Regions from separate parts of the Brevibacillus sp. 7WMA2 genome, predicted to be linked through region 3. Evidence: riboswitches for the same ligand, from Rfam matches in the RefSeq annotation. Region 3 holds a riboswitch; each other region holds the start of a gene.
The links. Region 3 has a riboswitch for cobalamin ahead of GOP56_RS05975 (DUF4430 domain-containing protein). Riboswitches for the same ligand answer to the same signal wherever they lie in the genome.

Region 1: another riboswitch for cobalamin. It lies ahead of metE (5-methyltetrahydropteroyltriglutamate--homocysteine S-methyltransferase); the one in region 3 lies ahead of GOP56_RS05975 (DUF4430 domain-containing protein).
Region 2: another riboswitch for cobalamin. It lies ahead of cobJ (precorrin-3B C(17)-methyltransferase); the one in region 3 lies ahead of GOP56_RS05975 (DUF4430 domain-containing protein).
Region 4: another riboswitch for cobalamin. It lies ahead of nikA (nickel ABC transporter substrate-binding protein); the one in region 3 lies ahead of GOP56_RS05975 (DUF4430 domain-containing protein).

What each region holds. Positions count from the first base shown of each region.
Region 1 covers NZ_CP048799.1:1,244,308-1,250,335, reverse strand. Annotated here, with positions in the region: gene GOP56_RS04820 (manganese catalase family protein) at 1-493, opposite strand, end outside; gene GOP56_RS04815 (spore coat protein CotJB) at 510-791, opposite strand; gene GOP56_RS04810 (spore coat associated protein CotJA) at 794-1,009, opposite strand; cobalamin riboswitch at 1,288-1,484, shown strand; gene metE (5-methyltetrahydropteroyltriglutamate--homocysteine S-methyltransferase) at 1,650-3,944, shown strand; gene GOP56_RS04800 (ABC transporter ATP-binding protein) at 4,642-6,028, shown strand, end outside.
Region 2 covers NZ_CP048799.1:5,051,093-5,057,120, forward strand. Annotated here, with positions in the region: gene thiT (energy-coupled thiamine transporter ThiT) at 1-77, shown strand, start outside; gene GOP56_RS21795 (bifunctional transcriptional activator/DNA repair enzyme AdaA) at 338-910, shown strand; gene GOP56_RS21800 (hypothetical protein) at 1,092-1,610, opposite strand; gene GOP56_RS21805 (nitroreductase family protein) at 1,718-2,281, opposite strand; cobalamin riboswitch at 2,476-2,668, shown strand; gene cobJ (precorrin-3B C(17)-methyltransferase) at 2,855-4,657, shown strand; gene GOP56_RS21815 (sirohydrochlorin chelatase) at 4,671-5,699, shown strand; gene cobK (precorrin-6A reductase) at 5,696-6,028, shown strand, end outside.
Region 3 covers NZ_CP048799.1:1,656,640-1,662,667, forward strand. Annotated here, with positions in the region: gene GOP56_RS05950 (ANTAR domain-containing response regulator) at 1-18, opposite strand, end outside; gene GOP56_RS05955 (EutP/PduV family microcompartment system protein) at 65-502, opposite strand; gene GOP56_RS05960 (BMC domain-containing protein) at 505-858, opposite strand; gene GOP56_RS05965 (1-propanol dehydrogenase PduQ) at 1,050-2,189, opposite strand; gene GOP56_RS05970 (ECF transporter S component) at 2,457-2,951, opposite strand; gene GOP56_RS05975 (DUF4430 domain-containing protein) at 2,998-3,393, opposite strand; adenosylcobalamin (AdoCbl) riboswitch at 3,445-3,597, opposite strand; gene GOP56_RS05980 (NAD(P)/FAD-dependent oxidoreductase) at 3,694-5,124, opposite strand; gene GOP56_RS05985 (ABC transporter ATP-binding protein) at 5,380-6,028, shown strand, end outside.
Region 4 covers NZ_CP048799.1:1,844,791-1,850,818, forward strand. Annotated here, with positions in the region: gene GOP56_RS06840 (ABC transporter ATP-binding protein) at 1-681, opposite strand, end outside; gene nikC (nickel ABC transporter permease subunit NikC) at 698-1,543, opposite strand; gene nikB (nickel ABC transporter permease) at 1,546-2,484, opposite strand; gene nikA (nickel ABC transporter substrate-binding protein) at 2,520-4,151, opposite strand; cobalamin riboswitch at 4,309-4,497, opposite strand; gene GOP56_RS06860 (nitroreductase family protein) at 4,774-5,397, opposite strand; gene GOP56_RS06865 (DoxX family protein) at 5,647-6,028, opposite strand, start outside.

The DNA.
Region 1 (6,028 bases), 410 kb from region 3:
CACGTTCACGAAGGAAAGAAAGGCTATCGATTAAATCGACATCATCAGTCATATTAATCAACCATTGATAAGTAGCCCGTGCCTTTTCTTCGGCAGCAATATCCTCATACAAGTCTGCAATAGGATCACCTTTTGCTTGAAAATATGTAGCTGTGAAAGGCACACCGGCCGCATCATGAAAAAACAAAGCCTTATCATGGCTTGCGTAATGTGCGCCAAGACCAGCTTCCTCTAGCTGTTCAGGAGTAGCGTCCTTCGTTAGCTTATATACCATTGTTGCAATCATTTCGAGATGGGCAAATTCTTCTGTGGAAATATCGTTTAAAAGACCAATGACCTTATCAGGAACCGTATAGCGCTGATTCATATAACGTAGCGCGGCCGCTAATTCTCCATCAGCTCCACCGTATTGTTCCATCAAGTACTTTGCCATTTTCGGGTCGCATTTGCTTACGCGAACAGGATACTGTAACTTTTTCTCATAAATCCACATTCAAAATTCCCCCTTTCTAGACCTGCCAAGGCCAAGGTACTTCGTTCCACGACCAAGGGTACTGTGAAAAGCTATTGCCAAAATTCATCAGAGGTCCGAATAAAGATTCATATTCGCGCTTTAGTGTCATACTTTGCTGAGCCATATCGTTGAATTGCCTAATAGCAGTCATATCAGTAGGATGTGTATCAAGATACAGGTTTAGCTCCACTAAAACAAAGTCGATCGCCTGAATTTGGTGAAGCAGCTCATAAAATTGTTGCTGGCGTTCATCCGTAGAAGTATCATGATCGCTCATTTTTATTTGCCTCCCTTGTACGGATTTTCATAAGGCGCATACAGAGCAGGCCAGAGGGTACCTAAGCAAAGAGCTTTGCATGGATCAAATTGCGGTAAATTCGGAGGTTGAAATCCTAAGTAAAGCTGTGGTGGTGTCTCATAAGTTACAATCCGTTGTGGCGGACAAGGATCACATGGACCGATGAAAGGAAAGTATGCCTTTCGATTTCGACTCATATGATTGCCTCCTTTCCTGTAGATGTCCTTATATGCTTATCAACTGGACAAGGAGAGTAGAACAGAAAACATAGGTAAAAAGAGAAGGAATCCCCCTTTTTTCGTGCAATTTGACAAAAAGGGCGGGCAAAATTCAGTTTGCCATGGAAGTGGCAGAAGTTTCCTGCGACAATAGGAAACTGAATTAAATAAAAATATGGAATTTTATGTGAAGTTATATTATGATAGCAAGCATACCTAGAATAAAGGGTAGGTATATATCTTGGTGATATGGATGAATTAAATATGTGGAAATAGGTTCTTTGAACTATGAGTGTCAAGGATGAAAAGGGAAGCACGGTGTAAATCCGTCACGGTCCCGCCACTGTAAAAGAGGAGTCAGTACAAAAAAACCACTGATCAACGAAGGATTGGGAAGGTATGTGCTGATGTGGATTCTTAAGTCAGGAGACCTGCCTATTTCAACAACACTGTGTGACCTACGGGAGATAGGGAGGTGTTAGATAGCTGTGGCAGTTGTACAAGTATATTCACTGCTTGTTCGGGCATCTCTAACCATCTTTTGAACGGGGAGAGATGCTTTTTTGTTTGAGTTGTGTTTTTTACTGAAAATATAACCTGTTTAGGAGGGCGAACAAGCATGAATAAAGGAATAAGTAGCAATTTAGGATATCCACGCATTGGGGAAAATCGCGAATGGAAAAAGGGATTAGAAGCATTTTGGGCCGGGACAATTGAAAAGAAGGAATTTCTTGCCCAAATGCAACAAAGCAGACTCCAGCACCTGCAAAAACAAAAGGAAATAGGGATTGATCTGATCCCGGTCAATGATTTCACTATGTATGATCACATGTTGGATATGGCTGTGATGTTTGGATATGTTCCAAAACGCTATGAATATGCTGGTGGGGTAGTACCTTTGTCCACCTATTTTGCAATGGCACGAGGAAATCAGCATGCAGTTGCTTGCGAAATGACCAAATGGTTTAATACCAATTATCACTACATCGTGCCGGAGTTTCAGGACATCAAACCCGTCCTGACCGAAAATAAACCGCTTCTTGCTTATAAAGAGGCGAAAGAGGAGCTAGGGATTAAAGGAAAACCTGTCATAATAGGACCGTATACCTTTATTAAGCTATCCAAAGGGTTCGATCGGCTCCAGATACCGGCGATTATCCTACAGCTTGTTCCTCTTTATGTGCAGGTTCTAACAGAATTAGCGCAGGAAGGCGTGGAATGGGTTCAGATGGATGAGCCCATTCTAGTAACATCATTATCCGAAGACGAAATGAAGACGATCTCCTACATCTATGAACAGCTTCATGAGGCTGTTCCACAACTACAAATCATGCTACAAACCTATTTTGGCTCCGTTACATTTTACAAAGAAGTGATTAAGCTACCTGTAGCAGGAATTGGATTAGATTTTGTCCATGATGCAGGACGCAGCCTTGAGCAGATCACAACAAATGGTTTCCCTCAGGATAAAGTACTTGGGGCGGGCATCATTGATGGTAGGAACATTTGGCGGGCAAATCTGACTCAAAAGACAAATCTTCTTGCTACAATCAAAGAGCATGTCGATGCATCCCGTATCTGGATTCAGCCATCTAGTAGTCTACTTCATGTTCCAATCAGTCTAAATCAAGAGACACAGCTTGATCCACTAGTTAAAGATTCATTGGCGTTTGCAGATGAAAAACTAATTGAAATCAAGCATATTACAGATTGGTTGCAGAACCGAGAGGAAAGCGTTAAAGAGATTTTTGCTGAGAATCAAACCATTTTAGAACGGGTAGCGAACTCTGTAGCTCGCAATCGCCCACATATACATGAGGCTGTTGCCAGCTTGCAATTAGATCAGATCGGCCGTGCATCTGATTATGAACAACGGCGAAAACAACAACAGCACCAATTACAGTTACCAATTCTCCCTACTACAACGATTGGTAGTTTTCCACAAACAACAGAAGTTCGTCAGGCGAGAAATAAATGGCGGAAGGGGGAATGGTCGGCAGAGAAATATGAGCAATTTTTGCAAGCAGAAATCCGGGAATGGATTGACATACAAGAGAAGGTTGGGCTTGATGTGTTGGTTCATGGGGAATTTGAACGGACAGATATGGTGGAATTTTTTGGCGAAAAACTAGGTGGATTCGCTTTTACTAAAAACGGATGGGTGCAATCCTATGGCTCACGTTGTGTAAAACCACCAGTTATTTACGGAGATGTAGAGTTTATTGAGCCGATGACAGTTAAGGAGAGTATCTATGCACAATCTCTTACAACGAAACCGGTCAAGGGAATGATTACAGGACCTGTCACAATTTTAAATTGGTCCTTTGTGCGTGACGATATTTCCAGACAGCAGGTAACCTATCAAATTGCACTCGCCTTACAAAAAGAAGTAGAGGCGTTAGAAGCTAGTGGGATCACGATGATTCAGGTTGATGAACCAGCACTACGTGAAGGGTTACCGTTAAAGAAAACGGAATGGGAAGCATATTTAGAATGGGCTGTAAAAGCCTTCCGCTTAACGACTTCTACTGTAAAAGACACGACCCAAATTCATACCCATATGTGCTACTGCGAGTTTCATGATTTTATCGATTCTATCAGCGAATTGGATGCAGATGTTATTTCAATAGAAACATCACGCAGCCATGGTGAGCTAATCCATGCTTTCCATAATCATTCCTATCTGAAAGGAATTGGTCTAGGTGTCTATGATATTCATAGTCCCCGCGTTCCAGCTGTAGAAGAAATGATAAAAATGATAGAGAATGCTCTACAGGTCCTTGAACCCAGACAATTTTGGATTAATCCCGATTGCGGTTTAAAAACAAGAGGGCGTAAGGAAACGATCGCTTCCTTAGAAAATATGGTGACTGCTACTCGATTAGTTCGTAACACCATAACAGCTATTCCCTAGGATTTACTAGAGTCGAAGGGGAGAAATGGATTTACCAGAAAAAAGAGTACGAGATTCAAAACATACCTTCACAGATCCTGTGTTTCCCCAATACGAATCATCACAATACAATACTGAAAATAAGTAAAGGACAGAGAAGATAAAGATCAAAAACAACCGGGTTAGTTGATTGGCAGCATTTCTACATGGGGTGATACCCTAAGCACTGAAATGCTGCCATTCTATTTTATATAAGGTTCTATAACGAAGATTCATGTGCTATAAGAAGGGAAACGATAGTTGTTTTCTTACACAAGGAACAATAGAAGAAAATGGATAGTTACAGACTCAGAAACTAGGGCAGCATGATGACAGTCAGAGTCTTTTCAATATTTGGTATGAGTGAAGATTCATCAGAAGTGTTCCAAGCAATAAAACCGTCAGGGCGTAGATTTAGCTCCATTCTAGTTATTTTTTGATCCCTAGGATACAATGTAAGCTGGAATTGTGGAAAATACAACCATTTTCTTCTAACATTTTGTTGGAGAGTAACGTCAACGTGTGAGTAGAGTAATAAAGGTATCAAGTTTACAAAAAAGAGCAAAAAATTTTTACCTACACTTCTAATTGAGAAAGATATTCACTTTCAGTTTTTGATCGTTTATACTTAGCAGTAATGTTTTCATTAGTAGACAAGAGAGAAAAGAGTGATAGATTCGTGTTACGCCGGTTTTTTTCTTATTATCGCCCTTATAAAGGGTTATTTATTTTGGATTTTTCATGTGCCATTATTGCAGGCTTACTAGAATTAGTATTTCCTTTGGCAGTTAATCAATTTGTCGATAAACTGCTTCCGGGGCAAAATTGGTCGCTGATTATTGGGGCTTGCTTTGCTTTGTTGGGAATTTATTTTTTAAACACAGCCCTTAATTTTGTTGTCACATATTGGGGACATATGCTTGGCATTAATATTGAAACGGATATGCGGAAAAAGTTGTTTGATCATATCCAGAAGCTGTCATTCCGGTTTTTTGACAATAACAAGACAGGACATTTAATGTCTCGCATGTCAAATGATTTGATGGAAATTGGAGAGATAGCTCACCATGGGCCAGAGGATTTGTTCATCGCTATCATGACCCTCTGCGGTGCATTTGGTGTCATGTTGTATATTAATTGGCAATTAGCCTTGCTCACATTCCTCGTTATTCCTTTTTTGATTTGGCTAACCGTTTTCTTTAACAAGAAAATGACGGTTGCTTTTCGAAGAATGTTTTCCGATATTGCAGATTTTAATGCGAGAGTGGAGAATAACATTGGTGGCATTCGTGTGGTACAAGCATTTGGTAATGAGGAATATGAGAAAGCTCAATTTGCTGTTAATAATGGTCGTTTTCGTTTGACCAAGCTGCTCTCTTACAAAATCATGGCTATGAATATGTCTATCAGCTACCTGCTTATGCGGCTAGTGACACTATTTGTCTTGATTTGTGGAACTTGGTTTGTCATTAAGGGGCATTTGACAGCAGGTGAATTTGTAGGTTTTGTATTGCTCACAAATATATTGTTTAAACCTATTGAAAAAATTAACGCAGTTATTGAACTTTATCCAAAAGGGATTGCTGGCTTCAAGCGCTATGTGGAGCTTTTAGATACTGCTCCAGATATAGCTGACTCTACTAACGCGATCGCTGTAGATCATTTAAAAGGAAACATAGAATATCACGATGTTACCTTTGGCTATCAAAATAAAGAAAATATCCTAAACAGTATCAATTTAACCATTCGTGCAGGTGAAACTGTAGCCTTTGTCGGGCCGTCCGGTGCTGGGAAAACAACGCTGTGCAGTTTATTGCCACGTTTTTATGATGTTACCTCAGGCAAAATTACCATTGATGGAATGGATATTCGAGATTTGAAGCTAGAATCCTTACGTAAACAGATTGGGATTGTTCAGCAGGATGTCTTCTTGTTCTCAGGAACACTTCGAGAGAATATTAAATATGGAAACTTACAAGCTAGCGATGAGGAAATATGGAATGCTGCGCGTCATGCTAAATTGGAAGAATTCATTCTCTCTCAAAAGGATGGATTGGAAACGATTA
Region 2 (6,028 bases), 2.0 Mb from region 3:
CTTTGGTCGTTACATTACTAGCAAATGGGGCACCTCAATTGTTTCAGCAGAATGCGGGCGCTTATCGACGTACATAATAAAGTAGTTTATAAAAAAGCGAAGAGAAGGGAGCTACTTCCTCTCTTGGCTTTTTTTAATATTAGTGAAAATAAAAGCGGTTTGTTACAAAAAAATATTCGAAAGAACGTGAAAAGGTATGGTTTTTTATTATGGAAAAAGTTACATAATTGTGAAATTAAGAAAAAACTATCGAAATTTTGCTCTTTCATTCCCAGTTGCTTACTAGAAGTAAAAACATTACGTTATACTGAGGATTGAAGGCTAGGAGGGATCGTGGATGAAAGAGGAGTTCTGGAAGGCGATAGTAGAATGCGATCCAAATTATGATCAACTATTCTTTTATGGCCTTAGCACGACGGGTATTTTTTGCAAGCCGTCATGCAAATCAAGGACACCCAAAAGAGAGCATGTGAAGATTTATTATGCGGCGTCCGATGCCATTGCTGCAGGTTTTCGTCCTTGCAAGCGTTGTAGACCATCTGAACCAACCTGGAAATCAGCGGAAGAAGATGCGGCGACCCGTTTGCTAGAGATGATTCACGATTGCTATAACCAACCCGTAACTCTGCGTGAAATGGCGTCACGTCTCTATGTGAGTCCTTTTTATTTGCAGCGTTGTTTTTCTCGTTGTATGAAGATAACGCCAGGGAAATATTTAACGCGCATCCGAATAGATGAAGCGAAGAAGCAACTACTAGAAACAGATCGAAATGTTTCCATGATTGCAAGCAGAGTAGGTTTTCGTAATAGTGCCTATTTTGCCGCTGTTTTTCAGAAAGAAACAGGTTGTACACCTACTCAATACCGCTTACAGCAGAAGAAACAGGGAAAAACAGGGACGACACGCTAAGTGCATCTGCTGTATAACGGGAGAACATACATATAAAAAAAGAATGGAAGAACAGAGTTGAAAGCGTTTCTGTATGCTTGCAGAAACGCCTTTTTGTACGAGGAAAAGACAGATAAAAAGCACCTCCTGTCATGTCGCGAGATTCGCAAACTAAGAGGTGCTTTTTGTCGTGTCTACATTTTTACCTTCTCTCACCCATGATGCGCTCTAAAAAATAATCGACTGTTACAGCTAATATGCCAACAAATAAGGGAGTTAATGGTGTTAACAAGACACCAGGAATCCATGTGGTATTCACGAGATAAAAAATGAAGGTCGTTGCTAAAATTTCAGGTATCAATTTCCAATTTCTTGAGATATGTAGTCTTTGCATTATGTATAAAAGGACTGGTTCAAGAATTAGTTCGTACAGCATTAACATGAAAAAGGAGACGACTGCAAAGGAAACGAGTGTCCAGAAATCAGATTTGTCGACAAACATAGGAAATAGAGTGCCGACTGTCCAGAGAATCGTAACCAATAAGAACACGACGATAGCGCTTGAGAATAAAACCAGCAAAGTTGCAATAGCGATAGCTAGACCATTAATCCAGAATCCGCCTTGCTGTCGATCCCCACTCGTCACAGCGCGTCGAAATAAAAAAAGTCCCGCTGTCGCACACAAGCCCACCAGTATGGCAAAAGTCATGTGGTTTGTCATATGTATCATCACCTACTATAAAAATAATACGTAGCAGGTGAGGGAAATGTTACAACAAAGCGGGGAAAAATGTAACCTTTTTGTAACCGTTCGAAATATGCCAAAGTTTACTCGACCCAGGTTGTTTTTTGAGTGATAGGCTTTCGAGCAGTTCGAGGTGTGGCTTCATCAGTTGGATAGCCAATAAATAAGGAACCAATTACTTTTTCTTGATCAGATAGGGACAAGAAGGCTTTGAGACGTTCATCCCTAGCTAAACCTACACCACGTGTACGCCATACAAAACCTAGACCTAGCTCAAAAGCCATCAGCCACATCGAATGAATAGCGCAGCTTACAGCATAATCATTATCAAGCGAAGAAGCTTCGTCGCCTTCTATGATTTGGGATGTAGCGACTATAATGAGAGGGGTGGCCAGAACATTCTTCATGGACTCTTCTACTAAATGAGGTTTGGTAGGAAAGCGTTCAAGCAAGAAATCCTGAGCTAGCTGGTTAAACCGTTCCTTAGCAGCGCCTTGAATGACATAGAAGTGCCAAGGCTCTCGCAAGCGATCATTGGGTGCTAATATAGCTGCTTCTAGAAGTTGCTCAATCTTTTCTTTTTCTACAGGGCGACCATCGTAGGCGCGTATAGCTTGACGTTGTTGTAAGGTGTGTAAGAGGGACATGTTTTAACAACCTTTCTATAATATGTTAATTATGATACTGTATATTCAAATATATTTTCCTCTATGCATAAAAATAGAAGATTTCTAATAGTATGTCAGTATACGATCTTCTTTCACCTCTTGTCCAGTCCCGTGTGGGCTAGACAGAAAAGTATGGACAATAAAATGCAAATTGGATTATGATAGAAGTAATCACATAAGCTTGGGAATAAAGGAATTGTTACATGAGAAACGATTCACATGGGGAAGTTGGTGAAAATCCAACACGGTCCCGCCACTGTAATTGGAGAGCCCGTTTTTGTCACTGGATATTATAAATTTTCAGAAGACGAAAAGGAGCAGAATATTCCAAGAGTCAGGCTACCCTCTTTATTCTAACAACACCGTCAGACCTACGGCAGATGGGGAGGTGTTATGAGAGCAGTTTTGCTACAGAAGGGAATATTCCTTTCAAAAAAATAACAAGCTCATCATAACAGCACTTCTCACGTAAGTCAGACGGGGAAGCGCTGTTTTTTTTATTGTATAAAAATGTAAGGTTGATTGCAAATAAGGATAGGGGGCTTGGAGTAGATGGAGAAAGGAAAAATTCTACTAATTGGCTTTGGACCAGGACATCATGATCACATTACGCATCGGGCAAAAGAGGCTATCCTAGAATGCGAAGTGATAATTGGCTACAACACTTATGTAGATTTAATTCGAGAGCTTATTTCAGACAAAAGTGTCGTGCGTACTGGGATGACAGAAGAGGTTAGCCGTGCTCAAGAAGCGGTAAGATTGGCTGAGTTAGGTCAAGTTGTTGGCGTTATTTCTAGTGGGGATGCTGGGGTATACGGCATGGCCGGACTAGTTTATGAAGTCCTAGTCGAAAAAGGCTGGACAGAATCTACTGGGGTGAAGGTAGAGGTTGTACCTGGAATTTCATCCATTCAGTCTTGCGCGTCTTTATTGGGTGCTCCAATTATGCATGACGCTTGCACAATCAGCTTGAGTGACCATCTTACACCGTGGGAAACGATTGCTAAGCGTGTAGAAGCAGCTGCTTCTGCTGATTTTGTCATTGCGCTTTATAACCCGCGCAGTGGTCGCCGTACACGACAAATTGTAGAAACACAACAAATATTATTAAAATATCGTTCTCCTGAAACGCCAGTAGGAATCGTAAAGAGCGCCTATAGAGATCGAGAACATGTTGTAATTACAACACTTGCAGACATGCTACAGCATGACATTGGAATGCTGACAACAGTAATCATCGGAAACTCGACTACCTTTGTTTACGACCAAAAAATTATTACTCCGCGCGGATATCAACGTAAATATACGTTAAATCGCATGGATCAACCGTTAAAACCTCATGAACGCTTGCAGGAGAAGGCAGAGCCTTGGGCGCTTCACAGCCAGCCTCAGAGTGGAAATCCGGTATCTGAGTCATCTTCTGTGCAAGAAGTGGCTGTAGCGACTTCACCGCAGGCTACAATACAAGAAGCTCAGGTTTCTGATTCCGCACCATCAGCGGCGATGGAAGCCCTTTCAAATCCCAGGCAATTCTCAAGGGAAGTAGAACAGAATTCTTTTCAGGCAGAGACAGAGAGCTTTCAAGCTCCTAAACAAGCGGTAAAGGCCTTTCAATTAGCGATGGAAGCGCTTGCGTGCGTTAATGAAAAGACAGCCTTAGAGTTAAATCAGGGTATCACTCCACCACCTCGCCCGTTTAGCGGAGTTGTTGATATTTTAGAGCTAGGCGTTTCGCCTGGTGTAGCTCGTAAGAATTTTACCTCTGAACAAATGCGTCTATTGGCCGATTTGACCAAGGATGGCGGAGAAATGATGTACAGCATTGAGCATCAAATTATTCTTCGCTTACCGCAGGTAGATCCAGAGCAGGTCACGCAACAATTAAGAGCAGTTGGCTTTCAATTGTTTCCGATCGGGGCTAGTGCGCAGGTGAAAGCTTGTGATTTTTGTGATTTAGAAAAGGATGAATCGATCCCTGTAGCTGAGGAATTAGGTAGACGATTAGATGGTCTAGCTGTGCCAAAGGATTTAAAAATTGGCTTTAACGGCTGCGGAATGGCTTGCTATGGTGCAGTTATGGAGGACATTGGTCTTGTATACCGACGTGGCGCATATGATGTGTTTTTAGGTGGCAAGCGTATCGGACGTAACGCTCATCCTGGACAACGTATAGCTGAGGGAATTCCAGAAGAACAGATTATTGGACTTGTAGAACGGATTGTGGATGAGTATAAGACAAAAGGTCATATCGAGGAACGATTCCATAAATTCTTTAAACGTACAGGGCAGGTACTTGAATACCGCTATCAGGAATTCGTAGCTCCATTGCAGATCGAAGAACCGTGTGGAGATTAAGGGGGGGAATTTTTTGAACGGAATACTTTTTATCGGTCATGGTAGCAGAGATGCCGAGGGAAATGAGCATCTTCTACAGTTTACACAGCGAGTTACTGAATTGTTACAGGAACAAACAGACGTGACACTGTATGAGACTTGTTTCTTGGAGTTAACCAGACCAACCATTATGCAGGGTGTGCAAAAAATAGTAGAACGTGGAGCTACCACTGTAGCAATGGTACCTTTAATGCTGTTTCAAGCAGCCCATGCTAAACTGCATATCCCGCATGAAATAGACGAGGCTAAGGCGAAATATCCCCATGTAGATTTTCGTTATGGGCGCCCCATAGGTGTGCATGAGGATATGGTGCAAATTTTGCGGGATCGCTTACAAAATACAACTTCCTATACTCCACTAGAACCGGCTAACAAGGATAGTGCCATTCTTTTAGTAGGTCGTGGTAGCAGTGATTCAGATGCAAACAGCGATCTTTGTAAAATAGCCCGCTTGTTATGGGAGAGCACAGGGGTAGGTAACGTTGAAGTGGCGTACATGGGCGTTACCTATCCGACAGTGGAAGAAGGGTTAGTCCGTTGTGTAAGACAGGGAGCTAAGCAGATTTATGTCCTTCCTTATTTGTTATTTACGGGTATCCTGTTAAAACGTCTAGAAGAAAACTTACAACAGTTTCATCAGGACTTCCCTGATATACATGCCTCGATGAGCGAGGCATTAGGCTTCCATGAACTGCTAGAACAAATTGTAGTAGATCGTTCTATAGAAGCATTACAGGGACGGGCATTAGCCAACTGCGATCTTTGTCAATTTAGAAAACTCGCTGTATTCGATCATCATCACGACCATGACCATGATCACGACCATGACCATGACCACCATCACGACCATGACCATGACCACCATCACGACCATGATCACCATCATGATCATCACCATGCAAACGGACATAGCCATACCCCTGTAACCCAAGATGGGCAAACAGCCTGTAGCAAGGAGTCTCAGGCTACAGAAGCTGATGATAAACGGGGGGTACGTGTATGATCCTGTTTTTGGCAGGGACAAGTGATGCACGCGAATTGGCTGTCCTTTTGAAGTCTACTGGTGTTAATCTACTGGCAACGGTTGTTACCGATTCTGCCGCTAAAAGCTTGGAGGACGAGGGAATTACGACGCGAGTAGGAAGACTACCACTAGCGGATATGATTGCCTTAGCCAAGGAACAGAAGGCTACAACCATTGTGGATGCAAGTCATCCTTTTGCAGAAGAAGCATCTAAAAATGCGATGGCTTGCGCAGAAGAATTACAGCTTCCTTACATCCGGTATGAAAGGGAGACCCGTAGTTATGTTGACCATCCTAATGTGCTCATA
Region 3 (6,028 bases):
TACAATTTTTCCATTCATGGGTACCACACCTCATTGTCTAAGCAAAATAAATACTTCCCAAAACTTATTCATCATCACTTAAATAGCTTTGCAGCTCTTCTAAACCAATGTTTTCAGTAGAAGAAATCTCAAAAATGGTTGAAGCTCCAGCCGCTAGCAAATATTCTCGGGCTTTTTTCACATCCTCCGTATTTTTGGCAATGTCTACTTTTGTAATGATACCAATAACTGGCTTTGCAAATACAGAACCAAAAGAAGGTGGAAAATAACAATCTTCATTTGTGCAATCTTGCACAAGGCCTATGACATCCGCATCGACACTTGTTACAAGCAACATTCTATATAAACCTCTATTTTCTATACATTCCCCAGGTGTGTCAATGGCTTGATCGAAGGTTTCTATGGCTTGTGTTTTCTTATAGGCGATCACATGTCCGTGAAGTCGCTGGCATAAAGTGGTCTTCCCACATCCTGTATTACCGGTTAGAATAATTTTTTTCATAACTACGTTCTCGTTATCTTCGTAGCTGAAAATCCTAAAATATTCTGTAAGCCAAGCAATACTTCATTTAGCGCGGATTCCACAGAGGATACATCACCTGTAATCACCACTGATCCACTAAAACGATCCACAAAGCCGATTAGCACTCCAGCAGCTTTTGTTGCTATGTCAGCAGCGATAATCGAAGCTTCACTTGGGGTAATGGTCAAAATACCAATTGCATCCTTCGTATCGCTACCTAATCCTAGCTTTTTATAAATATCTGCATTCGGATTAGCTATGATATGAGCTAGTGTGACTTGTTTACCTGGTACATACTCCTGAATGACACGTTGTTTCTCGTTGTTTTGGCTCATAAATCTCATCCCATCTGCTTGAAAAAACATTAAAAACACATAAAGGCCCCTTAAAAAATACACTCGGCAATTTTTAAGGAGCCTCTTCGCTCTCAACTGAAATTCTTAACACGTCATTGTGTTAATTTCACTATATTTGAACTTGTAAACGATGTCAATACTTCATTAGACTAATTTCGACAAAATATTCGCTACTGAAACATTTTGTTCAAAATTCCAATAACATCTTCTTCCGTTGGCACACGTGGATTTGTTTTTGTACATCCATCCTTAAGCGCGCCTTCTGCAATCGCATTTCTCATTTCTTCCAGTTGCTTATACTCTATGCCACAATCCCGCAAATTCGTTGGCATTTTCAATTGTTTTTGCAATTGCTTGATTGCATTAATTAAGCTGCGCACTCCACTTCTCGTATTGCTTGCTGGAAGACCTAAGGTTTTAGCAATAGCTACGTATCTCTTAGCGGTCGCCTGATTTTCACTCTGACCATATCCTGTTCCACAATTCGCATTGAATTCGATGACATGTGGAAGCAGTAAGGAATTCATGCGACCATGAGGAATGTGGAACTTAGCTCCAGCTACATGGGCAATTCCGTGATTGAGGCCTAGTGATGTAACATTAAAGGCCATTCCTGCAAGGCATGAAGCATTGTGCATTTTTTCACGTGCCTCTAAATCATTACCATCCTTGTATGCTCTTACTAAATATTCAAAGACAAGCTTCATCGCCTTTTCCGCAAGAGCATCAGAAATATCATTTGCTTTTGTAGACACAAACGCCTCGATAGCATGCGTCAAAACATCCATTCCCGTATCGGCTGTAATAAAATCAGGGACGCTTTTTACTAGCTCTGGGTCTAAAATAGCTTCTTCTGGCGTCATATCATTCGACACTAGAGGGTACTTAATATTTTTTTGCTGATCACTAATAACAGAAAATGCGGTTACCTCTGATCCTGTTCCACTTGTTGTCGGAATGGCAATGAAAGGAAGGTCTTTTTGATTCGACACTTGTTTCGCAAAATATTTCATTGCTTTCGCTGCATCGATAGCTGAGCCTCCTCCTAGTGCAACAATCGTATCCGTTTCAAACTCACTAAGGGCTTTCATTCCACTTACAACAACCTCGATTGGCGGGTCTGGAACGATATCACTAAAAACCAAGTGCTTATTACTCGCGTCAATCTGGTCAATGACATGCTGAATCATTCCCGATTGAACCATAAAAGGGTCTGTGACAATAAAAATTCGTTTTTCTTTCAGATCCTGCAGGCGATGTAGTGCGCCTTGTCCCATGTAAATATCTGTTTTAAAACTAACCTTATCCATGCTGACACCTCCATTTGGAATAAAAAAAGAGGCTTTTTAGAAGGGAGCATACCCTTTAAAAGCCTCTTTGCTATCTACATAAGTAACACGTCTTTGTGTAACCTGTATTCTGTTTTCTACCAATACTGTACTACTATATTTACCATATAGTCAACTATGTATTGATTGTTATTTTTAAAAACACTATACACGTCTTTGTGTATAAAAACCTTTTGCATCAAAGGTTTGATATGATTCGGCAAGCACTGCATTGTGCCTGTTCAGTTGTCAAGACTTAGCAAAATGTTGATTTATCAATTTGTGCAACAAAGGAAGTAAAAGAGGTGTGAGTACGAAATAAAAAACGAAATTCCCAATTGCATGCATCGTATCATAGGGGACTCCTGCTAGATAATAAGCAAGAAAATAAGTTGAATCATAAAGCGGTACCTGACAAAGAGAGTTAACAAACCCGTAAAGCATTCCTGTAAATCCGGCGTATATGGCCATCACGAACAAGGAAAGCTTTGGAAACACAGGACGTATAAATATACCGGTTACTACGACAATTATACAGTATGCAATGATCTGCGGGATAATCCAAATCCCGATCCCTAGGACCATATTTGACAAAATCATCACAATTATCGCAAGCAACAAACCATATCGAAGTCCCATCAGAATTGTCATAAGAATGACAAATGTTGTCACGGGCTGTACGTTAGGTATGGACGACAGTGCAATCCGACCAGCAACAGACAAGGCAGCTAAGATAGCTAGCAACGTTATGCCTCTTACACTAGATAGGGATGCTTTGTGTATTTGATGGTTAGGAGGCATGTAAATCCCACTTAATGACATCGCCATCTTTGACTTTAAGATCCTTGGCTCCTGTAACCGCTGGTGCTCCGTTCACTTCGTATAACCAATACTTTTTCTCTGCTGGATTTTGCTTCACATCCTCAATTGACGTGATAAATCCATTATCGTCTTCCACTTTAAAATTGGTTTTCATCAACTCATACAAGGTTTGATCCCCTTTGAATTGAATTGTTTTTTCAGCAATTTTGGTTTTGCCCTGATCGCTTGAAACTTCCACAACGATCTTGTTTTCAACCTTTTCTTCTGCTGATGTGTTTTGCGCTACTTCATTATTTGAACAACCCACTACACTTACCAGCGCAAGTGCAATAAGTAAGGCGATTTGACAAACTCTTCTTACCATTTCCGCTCCTTTCTCCATAAAAAAATCTAGTGAGGCGGGAACATCACTAGACTTGGACTAACCACTTTCGCCTCGAAATGGTTAGCCTTTCAGTAGTTTTTAGGTAAAAGACCTGACTTAAGACCGGAAAACAGTCTATCACAGTGGCGGGACCGCGTTGGATTTGCACCAAACTTCCATTACCTAAAACTATTATTATTTACATGAATGAGATGTGACCCATTTGAAAATATTATAGCACAAGAAATGGACTTGACAATCATGCTGTTGTGACAAAATATAGTTGTATTCTTCCATATTTTAAGACAGGTGACGTAAAATTCCCCGAGCAATATGAACGCCGCATGCTCCTGCTTGCGCAAGTCCTCGCGTTAAACCTGCTCCATCGCCGCCTGCATATAAACCACTAATTTCTGTTTCAAAGTGCGGATTCAAATATGGACGTGCTGAATAGAATTTCGCTTCTACTCCATAAAACAGCGTGTGTTCACTTGCAATACCCGGCGTAACATGATCGAGTGCCTCTACCATTTCAATTAAGCTTTTCATTGTATTATATGGTAATACTAGGCCGAGATCACCTGGTACGGCTTCTTTTAACGTTGGCTCAATAAATCCCTCTTTCAGTCGTTTTTCTGTCGAACGCCGCCCACGTTTTATATCGCCAAAGCGCTGTACAATCACGGAGCCGTTAGAAAGATCATTCGCTCGCCTTGACACCTCTTTCGCGTATTCGTTTGGCTTATCAAATGGTTCTGTAAAGACATGAGACACAAGCAGAGCAAAGTTCGTGTTAGGGGACCCCAGCTTCTCATCCTTGTATGCATGCCCGTTAGCCGCCATCACACCGCTGTGATTTTCTACAACAACATGACCGCTTGGGTTAGAACAAAAGCTTCGTACAATTTGATCCGTAGAAGATTTGAACAAGAACTTCCCTTCATATAGATGCTTATTGATTTCTTCCATGACTACATTGGTTGTTTCTACACGAACCCCCACATCTACTTGATTGTTACTTAATCGTAGGCCCTGTTTTTTCAAAATCTCACCGAACCATTGCGAGCCGTCTCGGCCAGGAGCAATAACGATTTTGTTCGCTCGGTACTCCTGACCCTTTTTACAGGTAATTCCGCGAATTTCTTTACCACTTTCCGTTTGCTCAACAATGATATCTTCCACTTCCTGCTTAAAAAGCATTGTAATTTTTGATTCTAGCTCTTCGCAGATACTCTTCAAAATCTCCAAGTTTTGTTCCGTACCTAAATGACGGACATTTGCACGCAGTAGTTTCAGTCCAACTGCTTGCCCCTTACGTTCTATATCACGGACAGCCTCCGTGGTTGGATCGGTTATATTGGGAGTTGCTCCGTGTTTTAAATTAATATCATCAACATATTTAATCAGCTCAAGCACTTCAGAAGGTGCTAAATAATCGGTCATCCAGCCACCGAATTCTGTCGTGATGTTAAATTTTCCATCTGAATAAGCTCCTGCTCCACCAAATCCGTTGGTAATTGAGCAGGCTGGCAAGCAACCACTAAAATCCTTTCGACCTGCTGGAGGCGGACATTTACTAATTTTTTTCTCAAGGATGGGACAGCGACGCGAGTAAATATTATGTCCTTTTTCAATCAACAGGATCTGTAAATCAGGTTTTTTATGGATCAATTCATATGCCGTAAAAATTCCTGCTGGACCAGCTCCGACAATGATAACATCATAATTCATAGATGTTGCCCCCTTGAAAATGTTAGGAAATTACAAGCCTTATTGATTATAACATTCCTTTTTAAATAATCAAGAAACAATCCGAACATTTTTATCTAATATTTATTTTTTGTTCGTATTATTCATTTGTAATTGTTCTTGGGAAAAAGTTTAATGAAACGATATTTCCTTCTTAATCCCTTCATTTCTAGATTGATATATAAGACAGAAAATTAGTACAATGATTAAAAAGACGAAAAAGGAGAGAACCTACTCGTGCATACTGAACCAATTCTTACTTTAAACAAGGTAAGCTGGAACATTCATTCTCAAGAGCATTGGTGTCTACTCGGTCTAAATGGATCAGGTAAATCAACCATCCTCCAGCTTCTAAACGGCTATATATGGCCTACTTCTGGAGAAATTGAGGTTCTTGGGAAAAAGTTCGGTACCTATGACTTGCGACAGTTACGCAAAGAAATCGGCCTTGTCAGTAGTTCTCTGCAACAACAGCTTCGAGGCGGCGATACCGCGCTAGAGATTGTATTATCTGGTAAACACGCTTCTTTAAGCCTTTACGAGCCAAAGCTTCAAGAAGAGATAGAGCAGGCAAAAGCTCTATTAGAACAATTTGGTTGTACTCATTTAGAGCATCGTCCCTATCAGGTTTTGTCACAAGGCGAACGTCAGCGTATTTTATTAGCCCGTACCCTAATGGCATCCCCACGATTGTTGATTTTAGATGAGCCTACAACGGGTCTTGATTTTATAGCACGTGAACAATTATTACTGTACATTGAAACAATAGCGAAACAGCCTAATTCTCCCACCATTATCTACGTCACCCATCATATAGAAGAAATTTTGCCTTGTTTTACTCATACGCTCTTACTCAAGAATGGGAGCATTTTTGATTCTGGTCAGA
Region 4 (6,028 bases), 190 kb from region 3:
TACTTCATCAGCTAGCTGAGCAATGACCCCCAAATCGTGTGAAACTAATAAAATACCTGTATTATATTCTTTTCTTATATGATCCAACTGCCTCAAAATCTGAAGTTGATTCGTCGCATCGAGGGCTGTCGTTGGCTCGTCCGCGATAAGAATCGTGGGCTGTAAAGACATCGTGATTGCAATCATCACACGCTGGAGCATACCGCCGCTTAACTGAAATGGATATTGCTTCAATACATTCTCTGGATTTGGCAAGTCCATTTTTTCCAGATGCTCCAAAGCTATTTTCTGTGCTTGTCGCTTGGTAATAGGCAGATGAGTTCTAAGTGTTTCTATAAAATGTCTGCCAATTGTACGTACAGGATTAAAGGCAGTCATCGGATTTTGCATAATAAAAGCGATCTCGCTACCGCGTATTTTTCTTACCTCTTCTTCTGAACAGGTTAGCAAATCTTTATTGCGAAATGTGATGCTCCCTTCTACCACCTTTGCCTGTTCAGGCAAAAGATGTAATAAAGACAGGCATGTCATCGTTTTACCTGATCCGCTTTCTCCAACCAGTCCAAACACTTTTCCAGCCTCTATTTCAAAGCTTACCTCATTGACAGTCTGAGTCACCCCATGCGGTGTTGATACAACTATATGTAAATTGTTAACAGTTAAAATGGGGTGCTGTGCCATCCTCTGATCCTCCCTTCTATTTTCTTTTTAGGTCTAAGGCATCCCTCAAGGCTTCTCCGAACAGGTTGAAAGCGATCACGACAAGTAAGATCATCATCCCTGGATACAGCATCAAGGAAGGGTTATTTCTAAAAAACGGTTTACTGTCATTGATCATCATTCCCCACTCCGCTCCTGGCGGCTGTATGCCAAGACCCAGAAATGAGAGACCAGAAATAGCTAAAACAACTCCTCCAATGTCCATAAAAGCTAAAACGACCACCTGCGATATAATGGTGGGTAAGATATGCTTTAGAACAATGACCAGCTTTGGTGTTCCGCACACTTTTGCTGCTAAGATAAAGGGTTGCTCCTTCACACTAAGAACCATTCCTCGAATGATTCGCGCATAAAACACCCATTGGACAAGCACCATGGCAAAAATCATATTCCCCAGACCGGGCCCGAGGATTCCAATCAAAGCTAATGACAGAAGCAAGCTTGGAAAAGCCATGAAAATATCACAAATTCGCATGAACAGATAATCAACCCAACCACCTCTATAGCCTGCAAAAATCCCAACTGGAAGACTAATTAGCATGGTAAATCCCATGACAAAAAAAGCTGTCCCCAGTGAGGTTCGTGTTCCAAAGATCAGTCGAGACCATATACATCTGCCTAAATGATCTGTCCCTAACGGAAACTTCGAGGAAGGGCCTTGTAGCTTTTGCGTGATATCAACTAGATTCGGATCATTTGGAGACAAAAAAGGAGCAAACAGTGCTAAGAGTATCATGAGGATGATAATCATGCTGCAAATGATCATGAGCTTTTGTGACAGTAGCTTTTGTGACAGTAGCTTTTGCTTCAATTTTTTCAACACGCTTATTGCTCTCCTTCCCATTTTATCCGGGGATCTAGGAAAGCATATGCAATATCCACAAGGAGATTGCAGACGACAAAGATCACACCCATAAACAATAAACAGCTCTGAATCATCGGATAATCACGGTGTAAAATAGAAGTGACAAACAAGGAGCCCATACCAGGCCATGCAAAGACGGTCTCAACAATAACGGCTCCGCTTAGCATGTTTCCAATGCTCATGCCAAGTCCAGTTAACACAGGTAATAAGGATTTTTTAAACACATGTCTACCAATGATTAGACTTTCTCGCAGCCCTCGCGCTCTCGCATACACGACAAATGGCTCATTCAAGTTTTCTAGCATACTGGTGCGAAGCAAGCGCATGTACGTACCTATATAAGGAAAAGCCAATGTCAGGGCCGGAAGCACTAGATGGGCAAAAGTTCCTCTTCCCAATACGGGAAATAAATCTAACTTTACCGATAAAAAATAGATGAATAGAAATCCGAGCCAAAAAGCAGGCATCGAGACGCTTACAAAGGCAAGCATCCTGCTAACCTGATCAATTAATTTTCCCTTGTAAAGGGCAGAAATCATTCCTAAAGGTAAACTAATAAAAACAATCAGGAGTAATGAAGCACATGCAAGTTGCAGCGTTGGGGAGAAATGGAGAATAATTTCATCCCATATAGATTTCTTCGACACATAAGAAACCCCTAAATCCAATTGAACCACTTTTCCTAACCAATTTACATACTGGATATACAGGGGCTTGTCCAGCCCTAGCTCTGCTCGAAGGGAAGCCACTGCCTCATCTGTTGGAGGAATATGTGACGCCCTCAAGTAAGCTACGGCCGGATCCCCAGGGGTTAAGTGGAGCAGAATAAAAGTGATCAGAGAAATTCCCAATAATATTGGCAGTAAACTTGTGAGACGTTTAACAATAAACCAACCCATTTACTACTCCTTTGCCGTTTTTACATAACCCCACTTCACTTCATATCAATGGTAGTGAAAGGAACTTCGTATTCTTGAGGCAAGAAATGAACCCCGCTCAGATTTTTATGATAGACCGCTATATTAGATTGATAAGATATTGGTAAGTAAGCAGCCTGTTCGTGCAATGTTGTTAAAATATCTGTATAAAGCATCTTTCTGTGTGCTTCGTCTGTACTTACTAATACTTCCTTGATTTTTTTATCTAATTCTTTCTTGCCTGGTAGCCCTGATAGAGCTTTGTAATCCGGACTGCCACCTTCCGAAGGTGTTGTGATAGCAGATAAGTAGGAATGTGGATCAAACGGAACACCCCAGCTTGCCGTAAATAATAAATCAAAGCTGCCTTCATTGGCTGTGGCCCAAAAATCCTCTTCTTCCTTACTTGTCAGCTTCATATCTATCCCTAATTTTCTAAACTCGCCTTGGGTATATTCGGCAATCGCCTTCTGGATGTTGTCTGAGCTAATAAACATTAGCTCCAATTGTAGCGTTTTTCCAGCCTTCTCTCGAAATGGTTTGCCATTTACTTGTTTCCAGCCCGCTTCATCCAACAATTGTTTTGCTTTTTCTTCATCGTGTTCATACGGTTTTACATCAATCTTCGTATATGGAATGGTAGGTGCAAATAACGTATCAGCTTTTCTTTCTGTGCCGTAAAAGATATGATCGATGACAGCCTGCTTATCAAAGGCATGCTGGATAGCTAGACGTAAGTTACGCTCTTTAAGAGCTTCTCTGTTCGTATTAAAGAGTAACGCCCTTGTAGCCGTAGGTTCTGATAATTTGGTTTCATATTTTCCCGATTCCTTCAGAAACCGGAACGAATCCTGGCTTATGACTCCGTTCCCAAAAATCAAATCAATGTCCTTCTTCTCAAAAGCGAGAACTCTCGATTCACCGTCAGGTATGACTTTAACAATCACCTTATCGACTTTCGGTTTCTCGCCCCAATACTTCTCGTTTCTTGTAAAGACAGCCCTTTCATTTTTCTTATATTCGCTTAGTACCCATGGACCTGTCCCAATCTGTGACTTGAGCCCGTCTTTAAATGTGTTTTGGCTATCAGGAAAGGCAGCTTCTCCTACAAATCGTAAAGGTCTGATGTACGTAAGCTCCTGAAGAGTAGGGTAATATGGCTTGTTCAAAATTAATTTAAACGTAAAATCGTCCACTACCTCAGTACTTTTAATTTGATTTATTAATTCCATCCATTCATGTTGGGGAGCATTAGCTAAAACCGTATCGAAATTTTTCTTCACGATTGTAGCATTAAACGGCGATCCATCCGAAAATGTAACATCTTTTCTTAGATGAAACACGTATTCTTTTCCATCCTTCGATACATCCCAGCTTTGGGCCAGCCACGGTTTAAGCTCCCCGCCTTCACCGTAGTAAACGAGAGATTCATATACCATAGCTTGTGAGAACCATTGATTCGGAAAATAGGTATGAGGATTTACGTCTCCGATATCTCCAGACCAGGAAAACGTAAGAACTTTTGAACTATCTTGAGTTGCTCTATTTTCTCCTTCTTTTGTTGTGTTACCACAGCCAGCGATAATGATTGTTAGCAGCGCTACTAGTCCAACAAAAGAAGTAATAAATGCAGACCGTTTCAAATACATTTTTATCACCTTTTATATAATTTAATTATTCTAAAAATGTTAAAACACAAAAAAACATTACCAACCAGATTAAAAAGGTCAGAAATGCCTATCGTTTATGAACACATCACATCGGTCTTTTAGCATTCAAAACACCTCCCTATCTCCCCGTAGGTCTAACAGCATTTCTAGAATAGGCAGGTCTTCTGACTTGGGTTCATCATCTCCATGCGTCTTCCCAGATATGATCCAGTGACATATTTGCATAAGACTCCCCCTTACAGCGGCGGGACCGTGCCGGATTTACACCGGCTTCTCTTTTAAGTATCCGTTATGAAACAAATACACCTATTCCATTACCATATGTAGTTTTTCCTTGGAAATATTCACTTTATATCCTTATTTTGAAAGTAGGACAAAAAGTTTACCTAGAACAAATTATATTCGTTATTCCAAGTTTACGCTATATGAAATTAAAGCCCTTCTTTAATTCTGCTCATAAGATGGAACACTTTTGTCCAGAAAGGCTTAAGAGGATGCATCTAGGATCAGGCTCATATATAAAAAGCGCCAATTCCTCTACAGTAAAAAAACATTGCCACAGCATGTCCCATTAACAGCTTTAGCAATGTTTTCATAGAAATCACATACCATTGTAGCTTACAAACTCTCCGTTCGGCTTACGATAGCCGCGTGGACGTTGGCTTGAGAGCTTTTCTTTTCCGATAGTAATCATCATGACTGTTTCATATCCATCAGGAATTTCTAAAATTTCCTTAATAGCACCTGGATCAAATCCAATCATCGGACACGTATCCCAGCCTTTATCTTTCGCAGATAGCATGAATAGCATCGCAGAAAGGCTTGCATTACGAATGGCATCTTCCTTCATAAAGGATTCACCCTTACCCTCATATATCCCTGTAACAGTCTCAACGGTACGATCTAGCTCTTGTTTGCTCAAAATTCCGAGATGATGCATTCCCTCGTTTATTTTTTCCACCGCTTGATAAGCGTAACGATTGCCCAACACCAAAATGACCGCTGAAGCTGAATGCACCTTATACTGCTTGCAGGATTCATAAATTTTTTCTTTCAAGACTGGATCCGTTACGACAAGATAATGTGTATGCTGAAGATTAAAAGCAGAAGGAGCATATTTAGCCAAAGTAAAGATCTCTTCAAGCTCGGGTCGGGTAATTTCTACCCCTTCCATGAAATTATTTGCGGAACGTCGACTTTTCACTAGGCTTGTAAATTCACTCATGTAAACTCCCTCATTTCATGTATGTATCGAAATTGTTACAGGGGAGGAGAAAGAGCGTTTTCTCTACACTTACTCGCTCCCCTTGTTTTTTGTACCGAATTCATTCTGCTTTTCTTTGTCAGTTCTTTTCTAATCACACTTATTTAGACCTATAAAATAGCGGCATTGTTTTACGTTATCCCTCATTATCATACAATAGAGTACGTGAATCTGGATACCTTTCTTTTCAGGTCCGTCCTTAGGCAAAACTTATGCAAATAAAACATATGCACCTGGACCAATCAACGCAACGCCGATAGCTACCGCTAGCAATACCAGATTGTATTCCATACCGTTCTGAGTAATCCACAATCCATTTTTTCCATGTACAGTAAAGATAGCGATCAGCATAGTAACAGCGATTAATGCTCCACCTACCCAAGTAAACACACCAGATGCAAAGAGCAATCCTCCAACAATTTCACTGGCTCCTGCCATGAAAGCCATTAACAAGCCGGGTTTCATACCGATTGATTCTAACCAACCCGCTGTTCCCTTTAAGCCATGCCCACCAAACCATCCAAATAATTTCTGTGTACCATGACCAATAAATAAAAGTCCCACAACTAATCGAATAAGTAAAAGTCCTGCA